DNA from 3 places in the Streptomyces sp. NBC_01006 genome. Region 2 is predicted to be linked to each of the others. Evidence: riboswitches for the same ligand, from Rfam matches in the RefSeq annotation. Region 2 holds a riboswitch; each other region holds the start of a gene.
The links. A riboswitch is a leader RNA that binds a small molecule or an ion and turns the genes downstream of it on or off. The one in region 2 is predicted to bind cyclic di-AMP.

Region 1 (3,264 bases), 3.3 Mb from region 2:
GCGAACGCGCGCGCGATGGGCGACCTGCTGCGCGGGCGGCTCGCCGCGCTCGTGGACGAGTACGAGCTGCTCCACGACGTGCGCGGGCGCGGCCTGATGATCGGGATCGAGTTCGGGCGGCCGTCCTCGCTCGGGCTGCGCAGCCGGTGGGCCATGCTCCAGGCGGCCCGCAAGGGGCTCTTCGCGCAGATGGTCGTGGTGCCGCTGCTGCAGAAGCACCGGATCCTGACACAGGTGTCGGGCGACCATCTGGAGGTCATCAAGCTCATCCCGCCGCTGATCGTGGACGAGGGGGACGTGGACCGGTTCGTCGGGGCCTTCCGCGAGGTCATGGACGAGGCGCACGGCGGGGGCGCCCTGATGTGGGACTTCGGCAGGACGCTGGTGAAGCAGGCCGTCGGCGGCGGCTGACGGCCTGCTCCTCTTCGCGGGGGCGGCTCAGTCGAGCAGCCGGTCCCGCAGCCGGCCGAGGGTCTCGGGCGTGAGCCCCAGGCCCTCGGCGAGGTACCGGTCGACCCCGCCCCAGTGCTGGTCGATGGTGTCGAAGGCTCCCGTCAGGTACTCGGCGCGGGCGTCGAAGAGCGGCGCGAGCAGCTCCATCACCTCGGGGGAGCGGGCCTCGGGCGCTTCGCTGCCGCGGCGCACCCGGTATCGGCGGTGCGGGGCGTTGGACTCCAGGTAGTCCGCCACGATCGCCTCGCGCTCGACGCCCAGCGCGAGCAGGGTGACGGCGATCGACAGGCCGGCCCGGTCCTTGCCGGCCGCGCAGTGCATGAGCGCAGGGACGCTGTCCTCGGCGAGGGCGTGCACGACCCGGCTGTGCTCGGCGGTGCGGTTCTCGATCATCGCGCGGTACGAGTTGGCCATCCGCTCGGCGGCCTTCCCCCCGCCGAGGAGTCCGCGGAGCTGTTCGACGCCGCCGTCGCGGACCATCTTCCAGAACTCCTTGCCGTCGGCCGGATCCGACAGCGGGATGTTGACGTTCCGTACTCCGGGGAGCTCGACGTCGGGCCCCTCCAGGGCGTGGTCGGCGGCGTTGCGGAAGTCGAAGACGGTGTGCAGGCCGAGCGATGCGAGGAATTCTGCATCGGTTTCGGTGGCATGTGCCAGATGTCCGCTACGGAACAGTTTTCCCGGCTTGACCGTCCGCCCGTCGGTGGTCGGGAGGCCGCCCACGTCACGGAAGTTGCGCACTTCCGCGAGCTCGGGCTCCGGTACGGGCTCCGTCCGCGGGGGCCGGGGTATCTGCTGGGTCACGGGAACTCCTCCGCATCGTCGTGGTCTGTCCGAATTGCACTGCTTGGGACCAACTTGCCATAACCGGAGGCGAGATCGGGCGCGGCCCCGTGAGCCAGATCATACGGTGACCGTGAGTGCCTGATCGTCGAAGCGGAATGGCCCGGCCGGGGCGGTTGTCGGCGCCGGGGAATTGACGGAGGGTGACCGGAATTCCGGCGGATTCCGGCTTCTGTGAATCCGTCAGGAAATTCGTGGCTTGTTCGGTGCGGCTCAACTCGATTACCTTCGCGATCGATCCGGATGGACCGCCGAATCCTGCCGCCGTCCGGAAACCGCACCCGACTATTCACGCGCGCGGCAGGAGCGGGGGAACCAGGTAGGCCGCTGTTCCCGATCATTCGCATCGGAGCAGCTCGGGGTGAAGCCGTCCATGTTCTGTTCATGTACGGCCGGACATCTCCAGTCCGAACCCGACAGCTCACCTCGCAGGCGACGGAGAGGAATTCGCCATGCCTGCAAAGGGTAAGCACCGACGTCCCAAGTCCCGTTCCATGGCGCGCGGCTTCGCCGTCGCGGGCACCGGCGGTGCGGCCCTCGCGCTGCCGCTGCTGGGCGCGGCCGGCGCCCACGCGGCCGGCGCCCCGGCCGCCGCACCCGCAGCGGCTCCCGTGCAGGCACCGCAGCTTCCGGCGGCGCTCCAGGCCGCGCCCGCCGCCGCCGAGCAGGGCTCGCCGGCCACTTCGGCCGTCTACACGGTCGTGCCGGGTGACTACCTCTCCAAGATCGCCCAGGACCGCCACCTCTCGGGCGGCTGGCAGCGGCTGTACGCCGACAACCGCGAGGCCGTCGGCGCCGACCCCTCGCTGATCCACCCCGGGCTGAAGCTGACCCTCGACGCGAAGGGCGAGGCGGCCCCGGCTCCCGCGGAGAAGGCGGCCCCGGCCCCGGCGAAGAAGTCCTCGGACTCGGGTGCGGACTCGGCCTCGGACGCCAAGGGCTCCACGGATGCCAAGGGCGCCGCGGACGCCGCGCCGGCCCCCGCCGCCGCGCCCGCCAAGAAGAACACCGCCGCCAAGCCCGCCGCCGGTACGGTCAGCGCCGCCGGTTTCGTCGCCCCCGTCAGCGGTGGCGGGATCTCCACCCAGTACAAGACCCCAGGCGCCATGTGGTCCAGCGGTTACCACACCGGTGTCGACTTCATCGCGAGCTCCGGCACCACCGTCCGCGCCGTCGGCGCGGGCACCGTGGTCTCCGCCGGCTGGGGCGGCGCGTACGGCAACGAGGTCGTCATCCGGCACGCGGACGGCAAGTACTCCCAGTACGGCCACCTGTCCCAGCTCTCCGTCTCGGTCGGCCAGAGCGTCACCGGCGGCCAGACCATCGGCCTCTCCGGCTCCACCGGCAACTCGACCGGCCCGCACCTGCACTTCGAGATCCGCACCGGGCCGTCCTACGGCTCGGACATCGACCCGCTGGCCTACCTCCGCTCGAAGGGTGTGAGCATCTGACGGCTTCCGCCGTCGGAGAGGCAGCCGGACACGTGAGGCCGGGACCCGAGGGGGGTCCCGGCCTCACGCGCTGTTATTCCGTACCGACCGGGTGGTATAGATCACGGTCCGTCAACCCCTGCCTACGGTGGCGTAGGTCACGTGCCGGGGTGAAGGATGTGTTCTCGTGGCAGCGACGAAGACGACACTCAAGACCATCGGCTCGTACGCGGCGATCGGGGACAGCTTCACCGAGGGTGTGGGGGACCCGGGGCCCGGGGAGACCTTTCTCGGCTGGGCGGACCGGCTGGCCGTACTCCTGGCCGATCAGCGCGAGGAAAACGAATTCAGGTACGCGAACCTGGCCGTGCGGGGGCGCCTCCTCGACCAGATCGTGGCCGAACAGGTCCCCCGGGCCAAGGAGCTCGCACCCGACCTGGTGAGCTTCTGCGCGGGCGGCAACGACATCATCCGGCCCGGCAGCGACCCGGACGACGTGGCGGAGCGGTTCGAGGCGGCGGTCGCCGACCTCACCGGA
Region 2 (3,264 bases):
TCTTCCCGTCAAGTTCACACCCCGAAACCCCTGAACGCTCCCTGACCGTAAGTCAGCCCCCGTCAAGAGTTGTTACTGACGTGCTAAGAAGGCTAGGTTCTGCCGTTACCCAGCCGTTATGCGAAAGGTGCAGCTCATGCGTTCCGGGAACGGCCGCCACAGACGCCCCCGCCAGGTACCCGCGATAGTCGTCACCGCCGGGGTCACCGGTTCCGCGTTGGCCCTGCCGCTGCTCGCCGCCACCGGCGCGAGCGCAGCAGACACCTCCACGTGGGACAAGGTCGCCGAGTGCGAGAGCGGCGGCTCCTGGAGCGCCAACTCCGGCAGCGGGTCCTACGGCGGACTTTCGTTCACGCAGGAACAGTGGAACGCATCGGGCGGCCTCGAATTCGCCGCGCGCCCCGACCTCGCGAGCCGCTCGCAGCAGATCGCCGTCGCCGAGCGCGTGCTGGGCACCCAGGGCGCCCAGGCCTTCGGGCACTGCTCGGAGTCGGCCGGACTGACCCAGCACGGCCCCGCGGCCGCCGTGGACCCGGGCCTGCCCGGCACGCTCGGCCCGATCGCCCCGAGCGCCTCGCGCCCCGACGACTCGGTCCCGGCCGGCGGCTCCGGCGCGAAGGCGCGGGACTTCGGTGCCCCGACCCCGGCTCCGGACCCGGTCTTCACGATTCCGCCGGCGCCGCTCGCGCCGAACAGCGGACTGCCCGTCATGCCCGATCCGGACGCGCCGTCCACCTCGCCGAGCGCCCCGGTGCTCCCGGGCGACCCGACGACCCCGGGCACCCCGACGGCGCCCGCCGACCCGACGGCCCCGGGGAGCCCGACCACGCCCGGCAGCCCGACGGACCCGAAGGCTCCGGTCAACCCGGCCGACCCGACCGCCCCTACCGCCCCGTCGGCCCCGGGCCTTCCGGGCGCCACCACCGACCCGGCCGGCATCCCGGACCCCTCCGGCACCGGCAAGCACCGTGGTACGCCCGCTCTTGAGGTGCCCGTCAGGTCTGACGCGGCGTCGGAGCCCTCGTACACGGTCCAGGCGGGCGACAGCCTGGCGACCATCGCGTCTGCCAAGGGGGTCAAGGGCGGCTGGAACGCGCTCTACCAGGCCAACGAGCAGGTCATCGGCAATGACGCCAACCTGATCAAGCCCGGTCAGAATCTGGATCTAAGTTAGAAATAGCGGCACTTCGGACACCCGTAAAAGGCTGAATGTCCGTTATCTGCAAGTGAGACATGTGTCTCTTCAGGTCAACTGGCGTGTCCCGCCTGGAGCCTTCCGCAAACCCCGTCCTCACCTGCGCAAACGCCCATGAGGGGGGCGCAAGTAGGGGCCGTTTCTCCCCGGTGTTCCTCGTTGAACATCGGGGAGAGACCTGTCTACCTTCTGAGTCGCCCGCCACCGCGGGCTCCTTCGACCGCATCGCCGAATCCTGCCGGCGGACGGAGGAAACACTCGTCGCGTCAAGCGCCGAAGGCAGGAGCGGGGGAACCAAGGTAGGCGCCGGGAGCGGCCGTTGAGAGACGGCCGGGGAACCGGCTAGGGGTTAAGTCGTGCGCCAGTCGCACGGCCGGGCACTCATCAGCCCGAACCCGACAGCTCACCTCGCAGGCGTCGGTGAGGAGAACTCCATGCTGAATTCCGGCAAGGGCAAGCACCGTCGCGCCACCGCCATCGAGCGGACCGCTCGCATCGTCACGCTCGCCGGCGTCGCCGGTGTCGCCGTCGCCGCCCCCCTGATGGCGGCCGGCTCGGCCTCCGCCGCCACCGGTTCCGAGTGGGACCGCGTCGCGCAGTGCGAGTCCGGTGGCAACTGGTCCATCAACACGGGCAACGGCTACTACGGCGGCCTGCAGTTCTCGTCCTCCACGTGGGCCGCGTACGGCGGCAAGGCGTACGCCGCGCAGGCCAACCAGGCCTCCAAGTCGCAGCAGATAGCCATCGCCGAGAAGGTCCTCAAGGGCCAGGGCAAGGGCGCGTGGCCGTCCTGCGGCGTCGGCCTCTCCAACTCCTCTTACACCGGTGGTGGTACGACCGACACCCCGAAGAAGACGGAGACGAAGACCGAGACCAAGAAGACCCAGCCGAAGAAGACCGAGCCGAAGAAGGAGACGAAGCGCGAGACCCCCGCCCCGGTCACCCGCTCCGAGCGCTCCGAGGCCCCGGCCCCGAAGACCGGCAACGGCTCGTACGAGGTCAAGTCCGGCGACACCCTGGGCACCATCGCCGAGGCCAACGGCGTCAAGGGTGGCTGGGAGAAGCTCTTCGAGCTCAACAAGGACATCGTCTCGGACGCCGACCTGATCTTCCCGGGTCAGAAGCTGAAGCTCAGCTGAATCCTGCAGTAACAACCGCGGCCGCCCGTGCGGCGCCGCGGCAGCCCGACCGCCCGGCGCGTCTTCCCCTCACGCGCCGGGCGGCGGCGTTTCCCGGGCCCGGACCGGCTCCGGACCGGCCCGTGACCGGCCCCGGTCCGCTCCGATGTGCCGTCAGGCGAGAGCCCTATGTCCCGGAAGGCGGGTATTCGGGCCCTTTTTCGTCCCAGGAGGCGGGCGGTCGGCCGACCGAGTGCCCGGAGGCGGTTAGGCTCTAGTCGGCGGGGCCGTCCCACGGCCCGACACGCCACCGCACACCCAGCGTCACATCCCAGAAGGAGATGCTCGTGCCGTCCATCGACGTCGTCGTAGCCCGGGAAATCCTGGACTCCCGAGGCAACCCCACGGTCGAGGTCGAGGTGGGCCTCGACGATGGCAGCACCGGCCGTGCTGCAGTTCCGTCCGGCGCCTCCACCGGTGCCTTCGAGGCCATTGAGCTCCGCGACGGTGACCCCAACCGCTACATGGGCAAGGGTGTCGAGAAGGCCGTCCTCGCGGTCATCGAGCAGATCGGCCCGGAGCTCGTCGGCTACGACGCCACCGAGCAGCGCCTGATCGACCAGGCCATGTTCGACCTGGACGCCACCGACAACAAGGGCTCGCTCGGCGCCAACGCCATCCTCGGCGTGTCCCTCGCCGTCGCGCACGCCGCGGCGGAGGCCTCGGACCTTCCGCTCTTCCGCTACCTCGGCGGCCCGAACGCGCACCTGCTGCCCGTTCCGATGATGAACATCCTGAACGGCGGGTCGCACGCCGACTCCAACGTGGACATCCAGGAGTTCATGATCGCCCCGATCGGCGCGGAGTCCTTCTCCGAGGCGCTGCGCTGGGGTGCCGAGGTCTACCACACCCTCAAGAAGGTCCTGCACACCAAGGGCCTCTCCACCGGCT
Region 3 (3,264 bases), 2.7 Mb from region 2:
GAGCCTTTTCGGGAATTCATCGCACACGCGCAGGACGAGATCCCATACCGCGCGAATTCAGCCGCGGCCCTCACTCTTTAATACGCGGCTTTTGTTAATGCGGACCGCTCGCCGTGTTTACGGCATGTTGCGAAGTCCTCACCCGCAGCCGGTGCGCCCCGGCCGCGCGGTCCGCGTGGATCGCGGTCAGCGCCCGGGCCCGCTCGGCGTCCCCTCGGGCGACCGCGTCCACGATCGCGCCGTGCTCCGCCCACGAGTCCACCGGTCGGGCCGGCGCCTCCACGGCGTACATCCAGGCGACCTTGTGCCGCATCTGCGTGAGCAGCACGATCAGCCCGGGGCTGCCGGAGGCCTGGGCGAGGGTCTCGTGGAACCAGCCGCCCAGGGACCGCAGGTCCTCCCCCTGGCCCCGCCTGGCCCGCTCCTGGCCGAGCCTGACCAGCCCGCGCAGTACCTTGAGGTGGCCCTCGGTACGCCGCCGGGCTGCGCGCGCGGCCGCCAGCGGCTCCAGCAGCAGCCGCAGCTCCAGGAGATCGGCCGCCTCCTGCTCGGTGGGCTCCGCGACGCAGGCGCCCGCGTGCCGCCGGGTGGTGACGAAGCCCTCGGACTCCAGGGTCCGCAGTGCCTCGCGGACGGGGACGCGGGAGACCCCGTACCGGCGGGCCAGCTGTTCCTCCGTCAGCCGGGCGCCCGGCTCGAAGACCCCGGAGACGATGTCTTCGCGGATTGCCGTGCATACCGCGTGCGCAGGAATACGCAAGTCCGGACCTCCGCCTATTACCGAATGCCGACTGTCGTACGGGGACTCTATTGCACCGGGCGATAAATTCCGAGCGCGGGCGGGAATGGCAGATGTTTACGGCCAACACGAAGGCCCCGGCTCGGGGAGCCGGGGCCTTCGGTGAAGTGCTGCGGGTCAGACGTTGACGCCGTGCTGGCGCAGGTACGCGACCGGGTCGATGTCCGAGCCGTACTGGGCGCCGGTACGGGCCTCGAAGTGCAGGTGCGGGCCGCTGGAGTTGCCGGTGGAGCCCGACAGGCCGATCTGCTGGCCGGCGGTGACCTGGTCGCCGACGGAGACGCTCAGCGAGGACATGTGGCCGTACTGCGTGTACGTGCCGTCGGCGTGCTTGATGACGACGTTGTTGCCGTACGCGCCGCCCCAGCCGGCCTCGACCACGGTGCCGATGCCGACCGCGTGCACCGTGGTGCCGGAGGCCGCGTGGAAGTCGATGCCGGTGTGGCTGCCGGAGGACCACATGCCGCCGCCAGCGTGCCACTGGGTGCTGATGTAGGACTCGTCGACGGGGGCGACGAAGGTGTTGAGGCGCTTGCGCTCCTCCTCGCGGGCGGCGCGCTCGGCGGCGTCGCGCTCGGCCTTCGCCTTCTCCTCGGCCTTCTGCTTGGCCTCGGCGGCGCGCGCCTTCGCGTCGGCCTCCGCCTTCGCCTTGAGGGCCGCGGCCTCGGCCGCGTGCTCCTGGGCGTCGGCCTGGGCCTCGATCTGGCCCGGGAGGTCCTCGGCCGTCACGACGGCGTTCAGGCCGGTGTCCTCCATGGAGGGGGCCTTGTCCGTCGCGGCGAACGCCGGGCCTGCGAGGGAGCCGACGACACCGGTGGTGGCGAGGGCGGCTATGCCGGCGTAACCGGCGGTCTTGCGGCTCAGACGACTGGAACCACGGTGCTTACCGGCGGCACGACTGCCAAACGCCATGAAGGGGTTGATCCTTTCCTTCCTTCTCGCCTACCGGGTTAGCTGACGGGTTCGGAGCAGGAAGGTCTCCTACGGGCCCCCTCTGACGAGGCGGTCCGATTCACCCCAGGGACACATGTGGGTCCCCGGCTCCCCAGGCTCGCGCCTGACGGGGACTCGGCGATCGCTGCCCGGTGCCGCGGATGCGGCGCGTACAACTGACGGACAGCACGGCCGACGCTAGGCGGATCATCAGTCAATCGCCAAACAGACACGCGTTTTTGTTGCATACGCCACACCCCATACGAGCAACCTCTTCACGAAACAGACAAAAGGGGCCCCGGCGGACAAGCCGCCGGAGCCCCTTGGAATGTCCGTCAGTTGGTGACGACGGTGACCTCACCGATCCCGAGCGCCCGCACCGGCTCCTCGATCTGCGCGGCGTCGCCCACCAGGACCGTGACCAGGCGGTCCACCGGGAAGGCGGCCAGGACGGCCGAAGTCGCCTCCACCGTGCCCGTTTGGGCCAGCTGCGCGTACAACTGCGCCTGGTAGTCGTCCGGAAGCTCCTGCTCGACCTGGTCGGCGAGCGTGCCGGCGACGGCCGCGGCCGTCTCGAACTTCAGCGGGGCCACGCCCACCAAGTTCTGCACCGCCACGTCCCGTTCGGCGTCGGTCAGGCCGCCCTCCGCCAGGGTGCGGAGCACCTTCCAGAGGTCTTCGAGCGCCGGGCCGGTGTTGGGGGTGTCCACGGAGCCGCTGATGGCGAGCATCGAGGCGCCCTTGCCGTCGGCCGTGGAGCGCAGCACCTGGCCGAAGGCGCGCACGCCGTACGTGTAGCCCTTCTCCTCGCGCAGCACCTTGTCCAGGCGCGAGGTGAGGGTGCCGCCCAGGCAGTACGTGCCGAGCACCTGCGCCGCCCAGACCCGGTCGTGCCGGTCCGGCCCGATCCGGCCGATGAGCAGCTGCGTCTGGACCGCGCCGGGCCGGTCCACGATGACCACGCGGCCGGTGTCGTCGGCGGTGACCGGCGGGACCGGGAGGGGCTCGGCGGAGTTGCCGGTCCAGGTGCCCAGGGTGTCCCCCAGGACGGCGTCCAGGTCGATCCCGGTCAGGTCGCCGACGACCACCGCGGTGGCGGTGGCGGGGCGTACGTGGGCCTCGTAGAAGGCGCGTACGGCCGCGGAGTCGATCCGGGCGACCGTCTCCTCGGTGCCCTGGCGCGGCCGGGACATCCGCAGGGTCGGCGGGAAGAGCTGCCTGGAGAGCTCCTTGGCGGCCCGGCGCTGCGGGTTGGCCAGCTCGTGCGGGATCTCGTCGAGCCGGTTGCGCACCAGCCGGTCGACCTCGCTGTCGGCGAAGGCGGGTGCGCGCAGCGCCTCGGCGAGCAGGCTCAGGGCCTTGGCCAGCCGGGAGGCCGGGACCTCCAGGGAGACCCGCAGGCCCGGGTGGTCGGCGTGCGCGTCGAGCGTGGCGCCGCAGCGCTCCAGCTCGGCCGCGAACTCCTCGGCGGAGTGCTTGTCGGTGCCCTCGGACAACGCGCGGGCCATGATGGTCGCCACGCCGTCCAGGCC

Region 1: another riboswitch for cyclic di-AMP. It lies ahead of OG509_RS30780 (peptidoglycan DD-metalloendopeptidase family protein); the one in region 2 lies ahead of OG509_RS15595 (transglycosylase family protein).
Region 3: another riboswitch for cyclic di-AMP. It lies ahead of OG509_RS28080 (M23 family metallopeptidase); the one in region 2 lies ahead of OG509_RS15595 (transglycosylase family protein).

What each region holds. Positions count from the first base shown of each region.
Region 1 covers NZ_CP108700.1:6,786,764-6,790,027, forward strand. Annotated here, with positions in the region: gene OG509_RS30770 (aspartate aminotransferase family protein) at 1-411, shown strand, start outside; gene OG509_RS30775 (tyrosine-protein phosphatase) at 439-1,257, opposite strand; cyclic di-AMP (ydaO/yuaA leader) riboswitch at 1,536-1,744, shown strand; gene OG509_RS30780 (peptidoglycan DD-metalloendopeptidase family protein) at 1,749-2,747, shown strand; gene OG509_RS30785 (SGNH/GDSL hydrolase family protein) at 2,914-3,264, shown strand, end outside.
Region 2 covers NZ_CP108700.1:3,452,088-3,455,351, reverse strand. Annotated here, with positions in the region: gene OG509_RS15605 (cytochrome P450) at 1-34, shown strand, start outside; gene OG509_RS15600 (transglycosylase family protein) at 137-1,174, shown strand; cyclic di-AMP (ydaO/yuaA leader) riboswitch at 1,457-1,627, shown strand; gene OG509_RS15595 (transglycosylase family protein) at 1,630-2,334, shown strand; gene eno (phosphopyruvate hydratase) at 2,655-3,264, shown strand, end outside.
Region 3 covers NZ_CP108700.1:6,133,695-6,136,958, reverse strand. Annotated here, with positions in the region: gene OG509_RS28085 (GntR family transcriptional regulator) at 95-760, opposite strand; gene OG509_RS28080 (M23 family metallopeptidase) at 917-1,711, opposite strand; cyclic di-AMP (ydaO/yuaA leader) riboswitch at 1,724-1,883, opposite strand; gene OG509_RS28075 (M16 family metallopeptidase) at 2,068-3,264, opposite strand, start outside.